DNA from 3 places in the Streptomyces sp. NPDC046900 genome. Region 1 is predicted to be linked to each of the others. Evidence: riboswitches for the same ligand, from Rfam matches in the RefSeq annotation. Region 1 holds a riboswitch; each other region holds the start of a gene.

Region 1 (7,068 bases):
TCCCGGGTGACCATGCCCGCGGCCAGACCGGCCTGCTTCAGCAGGGCCTGGGCCTTGTCCAGCCGGTAGCCCTTCAGATCGGGGACCCGCACGGTCTCGGGACCGTCCGACACGGTCAGCGTCACCGAGTCGTTGGCGCGGATCCGTGCGCCCGTCGCCGGGTCGCTGCTGATCACCGTGCCGCGCTTGACCGTGTCGCTGTAGGCGTGCTTGACCTGCCTGACCTCGAGCCCGGCCTCCTTGAGCCGGTGCCGGGCCTCGGCCTCCGTCTTCGCCAGCAGCGGGGGGACCTTGGTGAACTGGCCGGAGTTGATGTACCAGAGGCCGGCGCCCGCGCCGAAGACCACCAGCAGAGCGATGATCAGCGCCAGCATCCCGCGGCGGGGGCGTCTCCGGCGCCCGGCGGGCTCGGGCGGCGGTATCTCCAGCCGGCTCGTGCGGTGGAGCACCGCCTTCTCGTCCTCGTCCTCGTTCACCGGGTTCACCGGGAGCAGCCTCGGCAGCACGCTCGTACGGTCGTGCGCGTTGTCGTGCGCCTGGGCGAGCGCCTGCGGCGGTACGGCGTCCAGCTGGTCGGGGCTGAGCGCGCCGCGCGCCCGGATCACCTGGCCGAGCAGCGCCACGGCGTCGTGGGGACGCAGCTCGGGGTTGCGGGCGGTCGCCGACGCCACCAGCTCGTCGAACTCGACGGACAGCCCCGGCACGGCGGCCGAGGGCGGCGGCACGTCTTCGTTCAGGTGCTGGTAGATCACCTGGGCGGGGGAGTCGCCGTGGTGCGGCTTCGCGCCGGTGAGCATCTCGTAGAGGACGACCCCGCACGCGTACACGTCGACCCGGGGGTCCGCGGTGCCCTGCTCGATCTGCTCCGGCGCGAGATAGGAGACCGTGCCGAGCACGGCACCGGTCGTGTTCGTGACGGTGTCCACGGACCGGACGAGACCGAAGTCGGCGACCTTCACCCGGCCGTCGTCCCCTATGAGCACGTTCTCCGGCTTCATGTCGCGGTGCACGAACCCGGCGCGATGCGCGGCACCGAGCGCCGCCAGCACCGGCTCGAGGATGTCGAGGGCGGCGCGCGGTTGCAGCGCCCCGCGCTCGCGCAGCACGTCACGCAGGGTGCACCCGGCGACGTACTCCATGGCGAGGTACACGTACGACCTGTCGGTGCCCTGGTCGAAGACCTGCACCACGTTCGGGTGGGCGAGGCGGGCGACCGACTTGGCCTCGCGTATGAAGCGCTCGACGAACGAGCCGTCGGCGGCCAGCGCCGGGTGCATCACCTTCAGCGCGAGCACACGGTCGAGGCGGGTGTCCACGGCCCGGTAGACCGTGGCCATCCCGCCGACCGCGATGCGCGCGTCGACGCGGTAGCGGCCGTCGAGCACCTGGCCGACGAGGGGGTCCTGAAGGGTCGTATCCACGCAGGTGAGTCTACGAGGGCGCACTGACGGGCCCCGGTGTTACTGCTCCACCGGGGCACGACTGCAGCCGTCCTGTGACGCACGCCGCATGCGCGCGCCCCCACGGAAGGCGCCCTCAGAAGGCGGGCCGCTCCGGGTCCAGCCGGGCCACACCACCGGTCGGGGACGACGCCTCGGCGAAGTGCCGCCGCGGGATACGGCCCGCCCGCAGCGCCAGCCGGCCCGCCTCCACGGCGTGCCGCATCGCCTCCGCCATCAGCACCGGCTCCTGTGCCCGGGTCACCGCCGAGGCGAGCATCACACCCGCGCACCCCAGCTCCATGGCGAGGGCCACGTCCGACGCGGTACCCGCGCCCGCGTCCAGAATGACCGGCACACGCGCGTGCTCCACGATCAGCTGGAAGTTGTGCGGGTTGCGGATCCCGAGCCCGGAGCCGATCGGCGAGCCGAGCGGCATGATCGCGGCGCAGCCGACGTCCTCCAGTTTCCGGGCGAGGACGGGGTCGTCGTTCGTGTACGGCAGCACCGTGAAGCCTTCGTCGACCAGGGTCTCGGCCGCCTCCAGCAGCTCGATCGGGTCGGGCAGCAGGGTCCGCTCGTCGGCGATGACCTCCAGCTTGACCAGGTCCGTGCCGAGCGCCTCCCGTGCGAGGCGGGCGGTGAGCACGGCCTCGCCCGCGGTGAAGCAGCCCGCCGTGTTGGGCAGCACCCGGATGCCCAGCCCGTCGAGCACGGAGAGGACCGAGCCGTGCACCGAGGCGTCGACGCGCCGCATCGCCACCGTCGTCAGCTCCGTGCCGGAGGCCACCAGCGCCCGCTCCAGCACATCGAGGCTCGGTGCGCCGCCGGTGCCCATGATCAGCCGGGACGAGTAGGTGGTACCACCGAGGACGAAGGGATCGTCGGCCATGGGTCAGCCTCCTTGGACTGCGGTGAGGACCTCGACACGGTCACCCTCCGAGAGGGACGTCGACGGCCACTGCGTACGCGGGACGACGGTTTCGTTGAGGGCGGCGGCCACTCCCGAGGGCGCCGCGGTGAGGGTCCGCACGACGGCGTCGAGAGCGATACCGGGGGTCACCTGGCGGCGCTCGCCGTTGACCGAGATGTTCATACGGGCTGCTCCGTGAGTGCTGCGGCGGCGAAGCGCCGGGGGGTGAAGGGACGGGCCTCGTCGGGGAGGTCGCCGGTGGTCAGGACGTGCGCCATGACATCACCGGTGACCGGGGTGAGCAGGACGCCGTTGCGGTAGTGCCCGGTGGCCAGGAGAAGGCCGTCGAGCTCGGTCGGGCCGAGCAGCGGCGCGTTGTCCGGCGAGCCCGGGCGCAGTCCGGCGCGGGTCTCGGTGAGCGGCAGCTCGGTGATCCCGGGGACCAGCTCGTGGGCGTCCCGCAGCAGCTCGTACACACCGCCCGCGGTGACCGTGGTGTCCCAGCCCAGTTCCTCGCTGGTGGCGCCCACGACGAGCTCGCCGTTCTCGCGCGGCACCAGATAGACCTGGCTGCCCCGGACGACGGCACGGACGGTACGGCTCAGGAATGGTGCGTACCGCTTCGGCACCGTCAGCCGCAGCACCTGGCCCTTCACCGGCCGCACGGGCGGCAGAACCTCGTCCGGGACCCCCGCGAGCCGACCGCTGAGGCTGCCGGCGGCGAGGACGATCCGGGCGGTGGTCAGGTCCGTGCCCTCGCCGGTCCTGATCCCGGTCGCCCGATCGCGCACCACCGTGAGCCGCTCGGCCCACGTCCGGTGGAAGACGACCCCGGCGCGTTCACACGCCGTGACCAGGGCGGCGACCAGGCGGCGCGGGTCGATCTGGTGGTCGGCGTCGACTCTGAGCCCCCCGCGCACTCCCGGCGCGAGCATCGGCTCCAGGCGGCGGCAGTCCCGCCCGTTCAGCCACTCCGACGCGAGGCCGGACCGCTGCTGGAGGGCGTGCAGTTCGCGCAGGTGGGCGCGGTCGTCGGCGTCGAGCGCGACGGCGAGCGTGCCGCACCTGCGATAACCGAGGTCCTGGCCGGTGGCCTCGGTCAGCTCGGCGGCGAAGTCCGGGTAGCGGCGCGCGGACTCCAGATTGAGGGCGAGCAGGGTCTGCTCCCCGTAGTGCAGTTCGGTGACGGCGGCGAGCATTCCGGCGGCCACCTGGGCCGCTCCGCCGCCCGGTTCGGGATCCACCACTGCGGTGGCGAAACCGCGTTGCGCCGCCCGCCAGGCGGTCACCAGTCCGATGATCCCGCCCCCGACGACGAGGACGTCTGACGTGGGTGTAGACGACATGGGCGTCCAGCTCCCTCCCTTCGCCGGCATGACCCGGATCAGGTTCGTACGGTCGGAGGCCGCCAGCCTCCCTCTCAGCCCGGTGCGCCCGGGCTCCCGCGAGTGCTTTACGTTGGCCACCCTAACCTGTGCCGTTTGCCTCAGTAAGGGAGCCTCCGTACATGACCCGATCGCTCGACGGTCTCACCTTCGCCCCGGTGCGGGACCAGGCGCCGGGTCAGGTGGGTACCCGTACCCGGTTTGCCTACCACGAGAAGGACGGCGAGATCTGGGCGCAGTACGCGGGCGGCGACGTCGTACGCGGTCATCTGGTGGGTACCAGAAAAGGTGACCTCCTCGACTTCCGGTACGTGCAGCTCAAGCAGGACGGGACCACCTCGTCCGGGCACTGTGTCTCGCAGGTCCTGGAACTTCCCGACGGGCGGGTGCGCCTGGAGGAGTCGTGGGAGTGGGAGTCCCAGTCGGGCAGCGGGACGAGTGTTGTGGAAGAGGTCACTCAGCACGCCCGCTGACTGACGATTTGTCAGTTGACTATGGTGATCAGGTGAGCGAGCAGACGCAGGCACGGAGCGATGGGGCACGGCGCGTCGTCGTCGTGGGCGCGGGCATGGCCGGGGTGCAGACCGCGGTCGCCCTGCGGGAGCAGGGCTTCACGGGCGGTGTGACGCTGATCGGCGCGGAGCCGCACCAGCCGTACGACAGGCCGCCGCTGTCCAAGGCGGTGCTGCTCGGCAGGGCCGAGGGCTCCGCCTTCGACGTCGACTTCGAGGCCCTCGACATCGAACTCCGGCTGGGCTGCGAAGTGGTCGGGCTGCGCCCTGGCGACCACGAGTTGGACACCGCCGAGGGGGCCGTCGGCTATGACGTCCTCGTGCTCGCGACCGGCGCCGAACCGATCCAGCTGCCGGGTGCCGAGGGCGCGCCCGGAGTGCACCTGCTGCGCACGCTGGACGACGCCGAGCGGCTGCGCCCCGTCCTCGCCCAGCAGCACGACATCGTGGTCGTGGGCGCGGGCTGGATCGGTGCCGAATTCGCCACCGCCGCGCGCGAGGCGGGCTGCGCGGTGACCGTCGTGGAGGCCGCCGACCGGCCGCTGGCCGGAGCGCTGCCCGAGGAGGTGGCCGCGCCGATGACCGCCTGGTACGCGGACAGCGGCGCGGAGCTGCGCACACACGCGCGCGTGGAGCGCGTCGAACCGGGGGCCGTGGTGCTCGACGACGGCTCGCGGGTGCCCGCCGGCGCGGTGGTCGTAGGTATCGGGGCGCGCCCGGCCACGGCGTGGCTCGCCGGCTCGGGCATCGCCCTGGGCGTCCACGGAGAGGTGCTGGCCGACGAACACCTGCGCACCTCGCTGCCGGACGTGTACGCGGTCGGCGACTGCGCGTCGTTCCCGTCCGGCCGCTATGAGGAGCGCCTGCTGGTCCACCACTGGGACAACGCCCTCCAGGGTCCGCGCACGGTGGCAGCGAACATCATCGGCCATACCCCGGTGGCGTACGACCCGGTGCCCTACTTCTGGTCCGAGCAGTTCGGCCGCTTCGTCCAGTACGTGGGTCACCACGCGGGCGCCGACACGACGGTGTGGCGCGGTGACCCGGAGGGCGCCGCCTGGTCGGTGTGCTGGCTGCGCTCGGACCGCCTGGTGGCGCTCCTGGCGGTGGGCCGCCCCCGGGACCTGGCCCAGGGTCGCCGCCTGATCGAATCGGGCACCCCCATGGACCCGGACCTGTTGTCGGACCCGTCCCGCCCGCTGAAAGAGGCGACGGCCTGACCACCGGTTCCGGGGGTCGGCAGCCAGTGGTGGTGCGCGGCTGCGTGGGTGGCGCACGGCTCCGCAAGCCGCTGTCGGCGCCCGTCACGGTGCTGCCGCGCGGCTGACCACACGGTCCGGAGGTGGCCCGTACCGGCGACACCGCATCCGCCGCCGGAGGCAACCGGACCTCCTCCGGAGGTGCCCCGCTTCCGACTGTCGGTCCGGGATGGCACGCTTGATCCCGTGACCGAGATTGACGCAAACATCGATGCTCTCGTCCCTGCCTGGCTCACCCTGCCCGACATCGCCGAAGCGCTGGACGTCGAGGTGACCCGCGTGCGGCAGCTGGTCAAGGAGGGCCAGCTCATCGCCGTTCGCCGAGGTGAGAACCGCGCGCTGCACGTCCCCGCCGCCTTCATCGACGGGGACAAGGTCGTCAAGGGCCTGTCCGGCACCTTGACGCTCCTGCGGGACGACGGCTTCACGGACGAAGAGATGATCGAGTGGCTCTTCACCCCTGACCCGACCCTGCCTGGCACCCCCGCGCAGGCTCTCAGCGAGAATCGGGGTACGGAGGTGAAGCGCCGCGCTCAGGCGCTCGCCGTCTGATCCGATCTGAGAACAACCGTCCGGCGTACGGGCTGCGGTCCACCGGCCACGGCCCTGGGCGACCGCGCGCCGCCGCGGCCCGTACGCCACCGACCACGGGGGGACCCACCGTGCCCGACACCGCCCGCACCGCCCGGCTCGCCGACGCCCGTGTCTACCTGTGCACGGACGCCCGCAAGCGCCAGGGCGACCTCGCGGAGTTCCTCGACGCGGTCCTCAGCGGCGGCGTGGACATCGTGCAGCTGCGCGACAAGGGCATGGAAGCGGCCGAGGAACTGGCGCACCTCGAGGTCTTCGCCGACGCCTGCGCCCGCCACGGCAAGCTGCTGGCGGTCAACGACCGCGCGGACGTCGCCCATGCCGCAGCCTCCGACGTCCTGCACCTCGGCCAGGGCGACCTTCCCGTGCCGGCAGCCCGCGCCGTCCTCGGCGACGGCGTTCTCATAGGCCGCTCCACGCACTCTGAGGCGGAGGCGGAGGCCGCCGCGGTACAGGAGGGCGTCGACTACTTCTGCACCGGCCCCTGCTGGCCCACTCCGACCAAGCCAGGCCGCCCCGCCCCCGGTCTCGGCCTGGTCCGTCACACCGCCGCCCTGGGCACCGACCGCCCCTGGTTCGCCATCGGCGGCATCGACCTCGGGAACCTGGACGAGGTGCTGGAGGCCGGTGCCCGCCGGGTCGTCGTCGTGCGCGCGATCACGGAGGCGGACGACCCGGGTGCCGCGGCAGCGGAGTTCGCCAAGCGGCTGCGCGCCGCCTAGCCGAACGGAGGCTGTCCGACAGGTGGACAACAAGTCGACAATTCGGGCAATATTCCGGCTTTCGGTTGGGTGACCGCCGCCCCCTGGTTAACCTGCGACTATGGCCCTCGGAACCGCATCCACCAGGACTGATCGCGCGCGGACCGTGCGCGACATCATCGCCACCGGCAAGACGACGTACTCGTTCGAGTTCTCGGCGCCGAAGACCCCCAAGGGCGAGCGGAACCTGTGGAGTGCGCTGAGGAGG
Region 2 (7,068 bases), on a different contig from region 1:
CGACTCAGGAACGATATCCGAGCTTACGGCCTAGGCTACTTCGGCTCGCGGAACATCGAGCTGGAGTTCGCCTGCCATGGCGCAATCGTCCAGAGCTCAGATGTGGACTTCTTCTCCTCGGCGGCGGGTCGGGAGCTTCTGATACGAGGTGACGAGTACAGCGCCGAGGTCGCCACGGCACTTCGCCGGTTCCTGTCGTAAGCGTCCGGAGCCGGGATTCAGAAAGCCGTCACATTGCCACGAACCAGGCGTCACACGACTACGCCGAAGCCTTGCCCCGTCGCCTTGCACCGTGCACTGTTCCACCGCGGTTTGAAGCCACGCATCGTTGCCCTCTCTGCCCGGCTCGCGCAAATCGGCCTGGTCCTCCTGATGCTGTCGCTCAACGGCGCCGTTTTCCTGCTGATGGACGTCGTGCTTGGCCGCACGGCAGCCATCTCCATCACGGCCGTGACCACGGCGATCTTCGCTGGCCTGTGGTTCCTGCTGCCCTGGACCGCCCGACGCGCGTAATTCCGGGATTTCCGTGATGCGTACAACGAACACTCCCGAGCACGCCGACTGTTGGTCACGGGTGACCACGCGGACGAGTTGCCCACCGCGTGAAGCTGGCGACGTGCTGCCGTCTCAGTTTCCGTCTCATTCAGCCCCGTTCACGGCCGTTCAGGCGAGGCCTCAAGCCATCCCCGCATCGGCAGACAGCTAACCCTGAACGCAGGTGAACGCCCCTGCACATCACTCCGCAAGCTACCAACACAGTTGGAAAGCGTGTTGGGGCAACCGCCGCCTAGCACCGTCTCGCAGTCGGCATAGCCTTCGAATCTGGCCAGCTACGATTCGGGGGTGCTCACACGGTGCCCCCTCTGAGTACGCCGCCTGGCCAGCTGTTCGTCGATGTCATTGATGAAGAGAGCCAGGAGGTCGCCCGACTGTACCTGTCTGCCACTGTGCCCAAAGTCTCGGCGAATTGCGGTGAGGAGCTCCTCGAAACTAAATATCGTATCCTCGGATGCGAGAACTTGTGCTTCTCTTTTGAACTTTGACCAGGCGAGCAGAACATCGTCAGAAGCCCACGTAATCAGATCTGGCGTAATTTCCCGCAGGAACTGCGCCACCTCATCTGCGTTCGAAGAATCGGGATTCATAACCGTTCTCATGAGGCCACTTACTAGCCTAGTGTAAACGGGTATTTTGCTGGCCCGAATCTCTGCTTCAACAGCTTTGCGGCGTTCGAGGTAGCGCCCGATAACCAACGTGGCGACGGTTACGAGAACCGTCGCCATTGCAGTCACCGCTGCGGCGGCAACCGTGGAGTTAACGCCGTGAAAAACCTGATGCCCCACGTACCTCGCCAGAAAGGCTATGGCCTCCACCGCACCGAACAACAAAGCGGCAAGGACTGCGAGGCTGCCGATGCCTTAGATGAATGCACGCATGGGTGCACTGTGACACGAAGCTCGGCACCGACGAGGCGGATCCATCAAAGTCGGGGATCGGCCGGCCAGGTCGGCCTAGCAACCGGACAGGGGTGAACAGAGGCGAACCGCCCCGCATGCAGCCTGACAGCTACCAACAGACTTGGAAAGCGTGAACGCCAACGTTCAATCCACCGCTGCCCAGTCCGTGTCAGACCCGTGCCAGATCGTGCGGGGAACCACGGGGAACAGCGGACAATACGACGGCGAGCAGCCGAGCGCCAGTGCCACTCCGTTGCTAGCCAGCAGCCTATGCCTCTCTAGATCACCTCAGCTGGAGCTGTCACAAAGAGGGTGTGCCGGACGTCATAGCGCTGGCGGAGATCACGGCCATGCCGCGGGGGGATGGACCTCCCCGCCCTCGGGGTCTTCGTCAGGGGTGAGGTCTCCTGGCACGCCGACAACCGCCAGGTCAGGGTCCGGCTCGACGAGTGGCGGGCAGACGACGAGTGATCGTCCTTGGGCCGTCCCTGGGCCGTCCGAGGCCGCTCAGTGGTGGCCGGTGACGACTACTAACGACAGTCGCAGCAAGCGAGAGCCGCAGGTCACCCGATTGGATCTGCGACACTGATAAAGCCATGCCTAAGCCCGGAGAACTCACTTTCGTCGCGCCGCGCGGAGCCAAGACGCCGCCGCGGCACCTTGCCGATCTCACGCCCGCCGAGCGCAAGGAGGCGGTCGCCGCGATCGGTGAGAAGCCGTTCCGTGCCAAGCAGCTCTCGCAGCACTACTTCACCCGGTACGCGCACGACCCGGAGCAGTGGACCGACATCCCCGCCTCGTCCCGCGCCCGGCTCCAGGAGGCGCTGCTGCCGGAGCTGATGACGGTCGTACGGCATCTGTCGACCGACGAGGACACGACCCGCAAGACGCTGTGGCGGCTGTTCGACGGAACCCTCGTCGAGTCCGTGCTCATGCGGTATCCCGACCGGGTCACCATGTGCATCAGCTCCCAGGCGGGTTGCGGCATGAACTGCCCCTTCTGCGCCACCGGCCAGGCGGGCCTCGACCGCAACCTGTCCACCGCCGAGATCGTGCACCAGATCGTCGACGGGATGCGGGCACTGCGCGACGGCGAGATCCCCGGCGGCCCGACACGGCTGTCGAACATCGTCTTCATGGGCATGGGCGAGCCCCTCGCCAACTACAAGCGCGTCATGGCGGCCATCCGCGCCCTCACGGACCCCGCTCCGGACGGGCTCGGGCTCTCTCAGCGCGGCATCACCGTGTCGACCGTCGGACTCGTGCCGGCCATCCACCGCTTCGCCGACGAGGGCTTCAAGTGCCGGCTCGCCGTCTCGCTGCACGCGCCGGACGACGAGCTGCGCGACACCCTCGTCCCCGTCAACACCCGGTGGAAGGTCCGTGAGGTTCTCGACGCCGGTTTCGAGTACGTCGAGAAGTCCGGGCGCCGGCTGTCCATCGAGTACGCCCTCATCCGGGACATCAACGACCAGGCGTGGCGCGGTGATCTGCTGGGCCGGCTGCTCAAGGGCAAGCCCGTGCACGTGAACCTGATCCCGCTCAACCCGACCCCCGGCTCCAAGTGGACCGCGTCGCGGCCCGAGGACGAGAAGGCGTTCGTCGAGGCGATCGCCGCCCACGGAGTGCCGGTGACGATCCGGGACACCCGTGGCCAGGAGATCGACGGGGCGTGCGGGCAGCTGGCGGCCAGCGAACGTTAGGGCTGTAGTCTGAGCCCGGTCATTACATCTTCATATTCCGACAGGGGAGCGCCACAGCGCTGAGAGTGCGGGAGAGCCCGCAGACCCTCTGAACCTCGCCCAGGTCATTCTGGGTAGGGAGTTCGGTCTTCACTCGAGCTGTTGCGCCCTGCCCGGGAACCCTTCGAGGCTCCCGGGCAGGGCCGCGTCTCTTCCTGGTCACCCAGGAGGAATTCAGTGAGCATCACCGGCAAGCGGTTCGCGGCCGTGGTCGTCGGGCTGGGCATGGTCACGCTGTCCGCGTGCGGGTCGTCCGGCTCGGCGAGCGGGAGCGGCGGCGACTCCAAGACCGTGACCCTCGTCAGCCATGACTCGTGGGCCGCCTCGAAGAGCGTCGTCTCGGCCTTCGAGAAGGAGTCCGGATACACCGTCAAGGTCCTCAAGGACGGCGACGCCGGCCAGGCCGTCAACAAGGCGATCCTGACCAAGGACAACCCGCAGGGCGACGTCTTCTTCGGCGTCGACAACACGCTGCTGTCCCGGGCCGTGGACAACGGGCTGTTCCAGCCCTACGAGGCCAAGGGTCTCGACCAGGTCGGCGCGCAGTACCAGCTCGACAAGGGCGAGCACCGGGTCACGCCGATCGACTACGGCGACATCTGCGTCAACTACGACAAGAAGTACTTCGCCGACCACAATCTCACCCCGCCGGCCACCTTCGACGACCTCACCAAGCCCGCGTACAAGAACCTGCTCGTCACCGAGAACGCCGCCACGTCCTCGCCGGGTCTCGGCTTCCTGCTCGGCACCGCCGCGAAGTACGGCGACGGGGACACCGCCGGCTGGCAGAGCTACTGGAAGAAGCTCAAGGACAACGGAGTGAAGGTGGTCGACGGCTGGGAGCAGGCGTACGACCAGGAGTTCTCCGGTTCCGCCGGAGGCCGCAAGGCGGGCGGCGACCGGCCGCTCGTCGTCTCGTACGCATCGTCGCCGCCCGCCGAGGTCGTCTACGCCCAGCCGCGGCCCAAGACCGCGCCGACCGGTGTCGCGACGGGCACCTGCTTCCGTCAGATCGAGTTCGCGGGCCTGCTGAGCAACGCGCACAACAGCAAGGGCGCGAAGGCGTTCATCGACTTCCTGATCAGCAGGCGGTTCCAGGAGGACATGCCGCTCAACATGTTCGTCTACCCGGTGGTCCAGGGTGCGAAGGTGCCCGCCGAGTTCACCGAGTACGGCCCCGCGGCCAAGAGCCCCGAGACCATGGCCCCGGGCAGGATCGCCACCAACCGCGACCAGTGGGTGAAGTCGTGGACCTCGCTCGTACTGAAGTAGCCCGGGAGGCGGACGCGGAAGCAGGCGCGTCGGCCGCAGGGGCTCGGAGGAGGCGCGGGAGGCGGGGGAGCGTGGCGCGGCTCGGGCTGATGGCCCTGCCCGTCGCGTTCTTCGCGGTCTTCTTCGCCTACCCCGTCGCCGCGATCGTCGCCCGCGGTCTGCGCGTCGACGGAGTGTGGCAGCTCGGACGCCTCGTGGACGTGCTCGCCCAGCCCGACATCCGGCATGTCCTGTGGTTCACGACCTGGCAGGCGCTCGCCTCCACCGCCCTCACGCTGCTGGTCGCGCTCCCAGGCGCATATGTCTTCGCGCGCTACGACTTCCCGGGCAAGCAGGTGCTGCGCGCGGTCGTCACCGTCCCGTTCGTGCTGCCGACCGTCGTCGTCGGTACGGCCTTCCTGGCGCTCGTCGGCCGCGGCGGTCTGCTCGACGATCTGTGGGGGCTGCGGTTCGACACGACCGTGTGGGCCATCCTGCTCGCCCACGTGTTCTTCAACTACGCGGTGGTGGTCCGGACCGTCGGCGCGCTGTGGGCACAGCTGGACCCGCGGCAGGAGGAGGCGGCGCGCATGCTCGGCGCCTCCCGTCTCGCGGCGTGGCGGAAGGTGACACTGCCCGCGCTGGGCCCGGCCGTCGCGGCCGCCGCCCTGATGGTGTTCCTGTTCACCTTCACCTCGTTCGGCGTGGTGCAGATCCTCGGCGGTCCCACGTTCTCGACGCTGGAGGTCGAGATCTACCGGCAGACCTCGGAGATCTTCGATCTGTCCACGGCCGCCGTGCTGACGCTCGTCCAGTTTCTGGCGGTGGGGGCGATCCTCGTCCTGCACGCCTGGACCGTGCGCCGCCGGGAGAGCACGCTGCGCCTGGTCGACGCGTCCCGCACGGCGCGCAGACCGCGCGGGGCGGGGGAGTGGGCACTGCTCGGCTCGGTCCTCGCCACGGTCGCCGTCCTGCTCGTGCTGCCGCTCGCCGTCCTCGTCGGGCGGTCCCTGGACGCGCCGGGGTTCGCGTACTACGAGGCGCTGACCCACGACGACGGCGGCACCTTCCTGGTGGCGCCGATCCACGCGATCGGCACCTCGTTGCAGTACGCCGTCGCGGCCACCGGCATCGCCGTGCTGATCGGCTCGCTCGCCGCCGCGGCCCTCGCCCGCAGGGACGCGGGCCGGCTCGTACGGGGATTCGACGCGCTGCTGATGCTGCCGCTCGGCGTGTCCGCCGTGACCGTCGGCTTCGGTTTCCTGATCGCCCTGGACAAGCCACCGCTGGACCTGCGCGGTTCCTGGGTCCTGGTGCCGCTCGCCCAGGCGCTGGTGGGTGCCCCCTTCGTCGTGCGGACCATGCTGCCGGTGCTGCGGGCCGTGGACGCACGGCTGCGGGAGGCGGCCGCCGTGCTCGGCGCGTCGCCGTGGCGGGTGTGGCGCGAGGTCGACCTGCCGATCGTGCGGCGCGCACTGCTGGTCGCGGCCGGGTTCGCGTTCGCCGTGTCGCTGGGCGAGTTCGGGGCGACGGTGTTCATCGCCCGGCCGGACAACCCGACGCTGCCGGTCGCGGTGGCGCGGCTGCTAGGACGGCCCGGTGACCTCAACTACGGCCAGGCAATGGCTCTTTCGACGATTCTGATGGTGGTGTGCGCGGTGGCGCTGCTGGTCCTGGAGAGGCTGCGGACCGATCGGACGGGGGAGTTCTGACCATGCTCAGACTCGAGACGGCGACCGTGCGCTTCGCGGGACGCGCCGCGCTCGACGCGGTAGGCCTGGATGTCGCCGAGCACGAGATCGTGTGCGTGCTCGGGCCGAGCGGCAGCGGCAAGTCGACGCTGCTGCGGACCGTGGCGGGTCTGCAGTCCCTCGACTCCGGACGGGTGTTCCTCGACGGCCGGAATCTGGACGGCGTTCCCGCTCACCGGCGCGGCGTCGGCCTGATGTTCCAGGACCACCAGCTCTTCCCGCAGCGGGACGTCGGCGGCAACGTCGCCTTCGGGCTCCGGATGCACGGGGCGGCACGCTCCGAACAGCAGGCCCGCGTACGGGAGCTGCTCGATCTCGTCGGACTGCCCGGGGCCGCGCGCCGGGCCGTCGGCTCGCTCTCCGGCGGCGAGCAGCAGCGTGTCGCGCTCGCCCGGGCGCTCGCCCCTCGGCCCCGGCTGCTGATGCTGGACGAACCGCTGGGCCAGCTCGACCGGTCGCTGCGCGAGCGCCTGGTCGTGGAACTCCGTGAGCTGTTCGGCCGGTTGGGCACGACCGTGCTCGCCGTCACCCACGACCAGGGCGAGGCCTTCGCGCTCGCCGACCGGGTCGTCGTGATGCGCGACGGAAGGATCGCCCAGTCGGGTACGCCACTTGCGGTGTGGCAGCGGCCCGCGGACGAGTTCGTGGCACGTTTCCTCGGCTTCGACAACGTGGTGGAGGCGACGGTCGCCCAGGACGCCGCGGACACTCCCTGGGGCAAGGTGCCCGTCCCGGAGGGCTCCCCGCAGGGGCGCGGCACCCTGCTCGTGCGGCCCGCGGGCGTACGGCTCGTGGACGCGTCCGAAGGCCTGCGCTGCACCGTGGCCGCACGCACCTTCCGCGGCACCCATGTCGCGGTGCGACTGC
Region 3 (7,068 bases), on a different contig from region 1:
TTCGGGCTCGTCTCGCTCACTGCAGTCCTCCTCGCGCACATCACCGGCTCCGTGATCGCCACCGGCGTCCAATGCTTCTCACCTTATGAGGATTCGGCGCCGCTGCGAACGGGCCGTGGACAACAGTCTCCGCCACCTTCCGCGTAACCGTCGGAGCCCGGCCGCATCGGCGTACGAACCCGGGCGCATCACCGCAGGATGGCGCACACTTCGGGGGGCGCGTCGCCCCCGCGTATGACGCGCCGGTGGCTCACTCCGTGGCGCGCATCCCTCGTGCAGGTGAGTTGAGACCTCTTCGAAATATGGCGACCTCGGCAGGCCCATGCGTGCAGACAAGGCACGTATTGAGGATGGATCGTTCAAATCCCTTTACATCTAAGGCACTTGACCTCTATTGACCATGCAGAAACGTGTCTGTCAACGGGTGCATATGCGTCCGCACCACCCCACCGCATGAGCCCTACTATCGGCTCGCCATGACAGCAGCAGGGAAGCACCAGGTGAGCCGGGCGGAAACCTCCCGCCGCGGAAGCCGGCCGGGCCGGGCGGGCATCAGAGACGTGGCCGCCGCCGCCGGGGTCTCCATCACGACCGTCTCCGACGCCCTCAACGGCAAGGGCCGGCTGCCGGACGCCACCCGACGCCATGTCCGCGAGGTCGCGGACCGGCTCGGGTATCGCCCCTCGGCCGCGGCCCGCACCCTCCGTACGGGCAAGTCCGGCCTGATCGGCCTGACGGTGACGACGTACGGGGATGAACCTTTCACCTTCACCGAATTCGCGTACTTCGCGGAGATGGCCAGAGCCGCGACCTCGGCCGCGCTCGCCCGGGGCTATGCCCTGGTCATCCTGCCCGCGACATCGCGCCACGACGTGTGGTCGAACGTCGCCCTCGACGGCACGGTCGTCATCGACCCCTCCGACCAGGACCCGGTGGTCAGCGAGTTGGTCCGGCAGGGGTTACCCGTCGTCTCCGACGGCCGGCCGGCCGGCTCCCTGCCGGTCACCGCCTGGGTCGACAACGACCACGAGGCCGCGGTCCTCGGCATCCTCGACCATCTGGCCGAGGCCGGCGCCCGCCGGATCGGACTGCTGACCGGGACCACCACGGACACCTACACGCATCTGTCCACGACCGCGTACCTGAACTGGTGCGAGCGCGTCGGGCAGGACCCGGTCTACGAGGCCTACCCGGCCCACGACCCGTGCGCGGGCGCCGTGGCCGCCGACCGGTTACTGGCCCGCCCCGACCGCCCCGACGCGGTCTACGGACTCTTCGACCCGAACGGCACCGACCTGCTGGCCGCCGCCCGCCGGTACGGGCTGCGCGTCCCCGACGACCTGCTGCTCGTGTGCTGCAGCGAGTCCGCGGTGTACGCCAACACCGAGCCGCCCGTGACGACGCTCTCGCTGAAGCCGCGCCGGATCGGCACGGCCGTGATCCAGCTCCTCATCGATGCCATCGAGGGTGTCCAGTCCGACCAGCCGGTCGAGCAGGTGATACCGACGGAGCTGATCGTCCGTACGTCGTCCGAGCGGCGGCCGCCCCGTACGACGGTCAGCCCGCCCCGGTCGCCCGAGCACGGGTGACCAGGTGATGATCCGCGGGCGGCGCGCAGGTTGCCCGCGGACGGCCGACGGCCGGGACCCCGCCCGGGGAAACCTCCGCCCATTTGGGGCGAATGCCGCGGTGAACTGGAGCCTTCCCGGATTCACCACCCCTGGGTCATCACATGGCGCGACCCGCATTCCTATGATGGGCGCACGACAGCGCGGGCCGCTGCGACCAGGCAGTCCGAAGCGGTGCAGATGCGGCGGGATGGTGGAGGGGTCGATGACTCAGGGGGCCGGTCAGGGACCCGAGGTGGAGCGCACGGCGACGATGCGCGACTTCCGGGTGCCCGCGTACGTCCACGAGACCGGTCCGTATGCGCAGAGCACGTCCCCCGGCGAGCTCGCCCAGCCCGTCGCCGCGCCCGAGGGACACCCCCACGAGTACTCCGACGCCTACACGCCCACCGAGCGGGACCTCCCGGTCATCGACCGCGGTGCCACCCTGCTGAGCGCCGACCCCGCGTCCGCGCCCGCCCCGCAGCCCACCGACGGTCCCGGTCCGCTCTTCGTCGTCGGGGACGTCCACGGCTATCTCGACCAGCTCGAGGCGGCACTCCAGGAGAAGGGCCTCATCGACGCCGCGGGCAACTGGTCCGCGGGCACGGCGCGCCTGTGGTTCCTGGGCGACTTCACCGACCGCGGGCCCGACGGCATCGGCGTCATCGACCTCGTGATGCGGCTGTCCGCGGAGGCGGCCGCCGCCGGCGGCTACTGCAAGGCGCTCATGGGCAACCACGAGCTGCTGCTGCTCGGCGCCAAGCGGTTCGGCGACACCCCGGTCAGCTCCGGCGCCGGGACCGCCACCTTCCAGGCGGCCTGGCTGCTCAACGGGGGCCAGAAGACGGACATGGACCGCCTGCAGGACCACCACCTCCAGTGGATGGCGCGTCTGGACGCGGTCGAGGAGGTCGACGGACATCTTCTGGTCCACTCGGACACCACCGCCTACCTCGACTACGGCGACTCCATCGAAGCGGTCAACGACACCGTCCACGAAACACTCACGCGCAACGACGCGGACGAGGTGTGGGACCTGTTCCGGAAGTTCACCAAGCGCTTCTCCTTCCGCGACGAAGGCGGCGCCGACGCCGTGCGGTCCCTGTTGGAGACATACGGCGGCAGGCGCATCGTCCACGGCCACAGCCCCATTCCGTACCTGCTGGGCGAGGTCGGCTCGGAAGAGGGCGAGGACGCCACCGGTCCGGTGGTCGAGGGCCCGCACGTCTATGCCGACGGGCTGGCGATCGCGATGGACGGCGGAGTGACCATGGCCGGAAAGCTGCTCGTCCAGCAACTTCCCCTGAACGCCTAGGCGTTCACCGGGCACGCGTCCGCCGCCCGGAACCCCTCGAAGGCCGCGCGACCCAGGGCCAATTTCTGGAAACCCCCTGTCACCGTGTGCCGTCGCCGCTCTACCATCGCCTTATCCGTAGCAGGCTCCCCTCCGTTTCTGCCCGACGGCTCGTCAGCATGCCGAGTCCCAAGCCCTACGGAGCATCGGGGGATGCACATGAACAGCGTTCCGCAGCACCTGCTGAGCGAGGACCGCCAAGACTATGAGCGGGTCCTCGATGAGGCGCTGCGCTCCGCACCACACCGCCCGGAACTGGCCGCTGTGGGACAGCGGCTCAACCCCGAACAACTGCGCACCATGGCGCTGAACGCCACCGCATTCATCACCGCGGCGGCGGCCGCCGAGTACCACCGGTATGTGAAGGTCCGCGAGGAACTGCGCCGGCCGGCGCCGTCCACCCCGTCCGTCCATGAGAACACCGCCGGTTCCGTGGATTCGGAGATGGACGGCCTGGGGCTCGCGGCCAGTGTGGGAGAGGCCGCGGCGAGCGCCGGAGCCGGTGCCGTCGCCACGGTCCTCGCTCCCTTCCTCGCCGGTGCCGCCGCGGCGATCTTCCTGCTCGTGGGTTACATCCTCAAGGTGGTCGACCCCGACCAGGCGTTCGCACGGACCCTCCTGACCACCGGGTGGGTCTTCGGCGGGGTCACCGCGGCGGCGATCCTGATCGCCGCGGTCGGCTTGCTGCTCACCGCTCTGCGCAACAGTTCCTCGGAAAGGGAGGAGGTGGCACGGAGCGAGTTGACGGTGGAAGTGGCCAGGGCTCGGGAAGCCTGGCACGAGGCCCTGCTGGAGCGCGGCATCCTGCCGTTCCTCCGTGATGCGCTCGCCGACCCGGGGGCGGCCGCGATGAGCCGGAAGGCACCGGAAACGGCCCCCAGCCGCATCCCGCATCTCGGCTACGACCGTCCGGGGTTCAGCAGTCCCGACGGCGGTCCGGCCGCGGGGCCACGTCCCAGCTTCACCAGCCCGGACTTCACCAGCCCAGACTTCGGGGGGCCCGAACATCAGCCGGAGTGACGGCCACCGGCCGACGGCCCGCCGGCAGCAGCGGCGAGCGTGGCCACTGGCCCCCTCCGGCCCGCCCCCCGGGGGCCCGGCCCGCACCGCCCGCCGAAGTCCGGCCCGCGCTCCCTAGCGCGGGCCGGATCTTGCGTCCGGGCCGGAGCGTCAGTCGGCGAGCGGGAGGTAGACCCGGTTGCCGTGGGCTGCGAACTCCTCGGACTTCGCCTTCATGCCCGCGAGAGCGGCTTCGTCGTAGTCCGGTTCGGGCGCGATGTCGCCGTACTTCTCGGTGATGGTTCGGCTGATCTTCATCGAGCAGAACTTCGGCCCGCACATCGAGCAGAAGTGGGCCGTCTTGGCCGGCTCGGCCGGGAGGGTCTCGTCATGGAACGCGCGGGCCGTGTCCGGGTCGAGGGCCAGATTGAACTGATCCTCCCAGCGGAACTCGAAGCGGGCGTCGGACAGCGCGTCGTCCCAGTCCTGAGCGCCCGGGTGCCCCTTGGCGAGATCCGCGGCATGAGCGGCGATCTTGTAGGTGATGACACCCGTCTTGACGTCGTCGCGGTTGGGCAGGCCCAAGTGCTCCTTGGGTGTGACGTAGCAGAGCATGGCCGTGCCCCACCAGGCGATCATCGCGGCACCGATGCCGGAGGTGATGTGGTCGTACGCCGGGGCGATGTCCGTCGTCAGCGGCCCGAGCGTGTAGAACGGTGCCTCGTCGCAGATCTCCTGCTGAAGCTCGATGTTCTCCTTGATCTTGTGCATCGGGACATGGCCCGGGCCCTCGATCATCGTCTGTACGTCGAAGCGCCGGGCGATCCGGTTGAGTTCCCCCAGAGTGCGCAGTTCAGCGAACTGCGCCGCGTCGTTGGCGTCCGCGATCGAGCCCGGCCGCAGGCCGTCGCCCAGCGAGTACGTGACGTCGTAGGCCGCGAGAATCTCGCAGAGCTCCTCGAAGTTCTCGTACAGGAACGACTCCTTGTGGTGCGCGAGGCACCACGCGGCCATGATCGAGCCGCCCCGCGACACGATGCCGGTCTTGCGATTCGCGGTGAGCGGTACGTACGGCAGCCGTACGCCCGCGTGCACCGTCATGTAGTCCACGCCTTGCTCGGCCTGCTCGATGACCGTGTCCTTGTAGATCTCCCAGGTCAGCTCCTCCGCTTTCCCGTCGACCTTCTCGAGGGCCTGGTACAGCGGCACCGTGCCGATCGGCACGGGGGAGTTGCGCAGCACCCACTCGCGCGTGGTGTGGATGTTGCGGCCTGTGGACAGATCCATGACCGTGTCCGCGCCCCAGTGGGTCGCCCAAGTCATCTTCTCGACCTCTTCCTCGATGGAAGACGTCACCGCGGAGTTGCCGATGTTGGCATTGACCTTCACCAGGAACCGCTTGCCGATGATCATCGGCTCGGTCTCCGGATGATTGACGTTGGCGGGGAGAACCGCGCGTCCCGCCGCGATCTCCTCACGGACGACCTCGGGCGACACGTTCTCCCGGATCGCCACGAACTCCATCTCGGGCGTGATCTCGCCACGTCGCGCATGGGCCAGTTGCGTGACCGCCGTGCCGGCCCGGCCGCGGCGGGGCTGACGCGGCCGGCCCGGGAAGACCGCGTCGAGGTTGCGTAGCCCGCCCCGCGGCGCGGTGTGCTTGATCCCGTCGTCCTCGGGACGGACAGGGCGACCCGCGTACTCCTCGGTGTCGCCACGGCCGATGATCCAGTTCTCGCGCAGCGACGCCAGCCCCCTGCGGACGTCCGTCTCCATGAGTGGATCGGTGTACGGGCCGGAGGTGTCGTACAGGGCGACCGACTGTCCATTGGTGAGGTGCACCTGACGGACCGGCACTCGAAGATCAGGGCGTGAACCCCCGACATACGCCTTGTGCCATCCGATGGACCTTCCGGCCTCCGGTGACGGTTCCCCCTGATCGGAGGCAGGCGTGTGTACGTCCTTGTTGGCCATAAGACCTACTCCCTACGCCGGCATTACCCGGTAACAGGTTCAGCGGTCGACGCAGCGGTTTCCGCCCGGCGATGTTCCACGTGAAGCATCGCGTCAACGGAGGTCAGCGCCCTCTCAGCCCGGTGCTCCGAGCTCCCGCGTGTGCAAAGGTCCTCTCACGCTAGCGTCTAATTGCACGGGCTGCACAGTGCGCCTCACGCCTTCTTGCGATGATCGGTCGGTGACCACGATGCAGCATCCGCCCTCCTATCCGCCTCCCGGACCACCCCACAACCATGCCCCCGGCGAGACCCACGGCCATGGCCCTGGAGGCGGTCACGGCTCCGGCGAGGGACCCGGGGACGGTCATGGAGGTGGCCACGGACCTGGATCCGGTGACGGCCACGACCATTCGCATGGGCACAGTCATGGGCCCGCGGCTCCCGTCTCCCGACATCTGCGCAGGGTCATCGCCGCGATCCTCATTCCCTTCACCGCGGCGGTCATCGTGGGCCTGGTGGTGCTGTGGCCGGGCGGCGTGCCCTCGCACAAGCGCACCGGCGTCGGCTTCGACCGGCAGACCCAGCAGGCCACGGTGACCAGGGTCGTGGACGTGGACTGCAAGTCCGTGAACGCCTCGGGCGACACCCCGACCGGTGACACCTCCACCGCCGAGGGCTCCTCCGCGGTGCAGGGATCGAGCGGCACCTGCAAGAAGGCAACAGTTCGCGTCGACACCGGCAATGACATCGGTCGTACCTTCACGGAGATCGTCCAGCCGGACCAGTCGCGCCAACTGCATGAGGGCGAGAAGGTCGTGGTGGCGTACGAACCATCCGCTCCGAAGGACCTGCAGTATTCGGTCACCGATGTGAACCGCAAGTTCCCCATGGCTCTGCTCGCGGGCATCTTCGCCGTCGCCGTGGTGGTCGTGGGCCGGTTGCGTGGCGTCATGGCGCTCATCGCGCTGGGCGTGAGCTTTATGTTCCTGAACCTCTTCGTCCTGCCGGCGATCATTCAGGGGTCGAATCCGCTGCTCGTGGCCGTGGTCGGGGCGAGCGCCATCATGCTCGTCGCTCTGTATATGTGCCATGGACTCTCGGCCCGTACGTCCGTGGCGGTGCTCGGCACGCTGATCTCGCTGTCACTCAT

The links. Region 1 has a riboswitch for thiamine pyrophosphate ahead of thiO (glycine oxidase ThiO). Riboswitches for the same ligand answer to the same signal wherever they lie in the genome.
Region 2: another riboswitch for thiamine pyrophosphate. It lies ahead of ABZ904_RS38455 (thiamine ABC transporter substrate-binding protein); the one in region 1 lies ahead of thiO (glycine oxidase ThiO).
Region 3: another riboswitch for thiamine pyrophosphate. It lies ahead of thiC (phosphomethylpyrimidine synthase ThiC); the one in region 1 lies ahead of thiO (glycine oxidase ThiO).

What each region holds. Positions count from the first base shown of each region.
Region 1 covers NZ_JBEYXD010000004.1:108,349-115,416, forward strand. Annotated here, with positions in the region: gene pknB (Stk1 family PASTA domain-containing Ser/Thr kinase) at 1-1,421, opposite strand, end outside; gene ABZ904_RS06015 (thiazole synthase) at 1,537-2,331, opposite strand; gene thiS (sulfur carrier protein ThiS) at 2,335-2,535, opposite strand; gene thiO (glycine oxidase ThiO) at 2,532-3,698, opposite strand; TPP riboswitch at 3,697-3,808, opposite strand; gene ABZ904_RS06030 (hypothetical protein) at 3,860-4,210, shown strand; gene ABZ904_RS06035 (FAD-dependent oxidoreductase) at 4,243-5,469, shown strand; gene ABZ904_RS06040 (Rv2175c family DNA-binding protein) at 5,695-6,060, shown strand; gene thiE (thiamine phosphate synthase) at 6,171-6,821, shown strand; gene metF (methylenetetrahydrofolate reductase [NAD(P)H]) at 6,922-7,068, shown strand, end outside.
Region 2 covers NZ_JBEYXD010000068.1:6,802-13,869, forward strand. Annotated here, with positions in the region: gene ABZ904_RS38435 (hypothetical protein) at 1-201, shown strand, start outside; gene ABZ904_RS38440 (DUF6328 family protein) at 286-513, shown strand; gene ABZ904_RS38445 (hypothetical protein) at 831-1,373, opposite strand; gene rlmN (23S rRNA (adenine(2503)-C(2))-methyltransferase RlmN) at 2,054-3,160, shown strand; TPP riboswitch at 3,193-3,298, shown strand; gene ABZ904_RS38455 (thiamine ABC transporter substrate-binding protein) at 3,425-4,471, shown strand; gene ABZ904_RS38460 (iron ABC transporter permease) at 4,561-6,162, shown strand; gene ABZ904_RS38465 (ABC transporter ATP-binding protein) at 6,165-7,068, shown strand, end outside.
Region 3 covers NZ_JBEYXD010000010.1:130,793-137,860, forward strand. Annotated here, with positions in the region: gene hisC (histidinol-phosphate transaminase) at 1-20, opposite strand, end outside; gene ABZ904_RS13220 (LacI family DNA-binding transcriptional regulator) at 477-1,589, shown strand; gene ABZ904_RS13225 (metallophosphoesterase) at 1,834-2,925, shown strand; gene ABZ904_RS13230 (hypothetical protein) at 3,118-3,984, shown strand; gene thiC (phosphomethylpyrimidine synthase ThiC) at 4,135-5,937, opposite strand; TPP riboswitch at 5,930-6,086, opposite strand; gene ABZ904_RS13240 (YibE/F family protein) at 6,158-7,068, shown strand, end outside.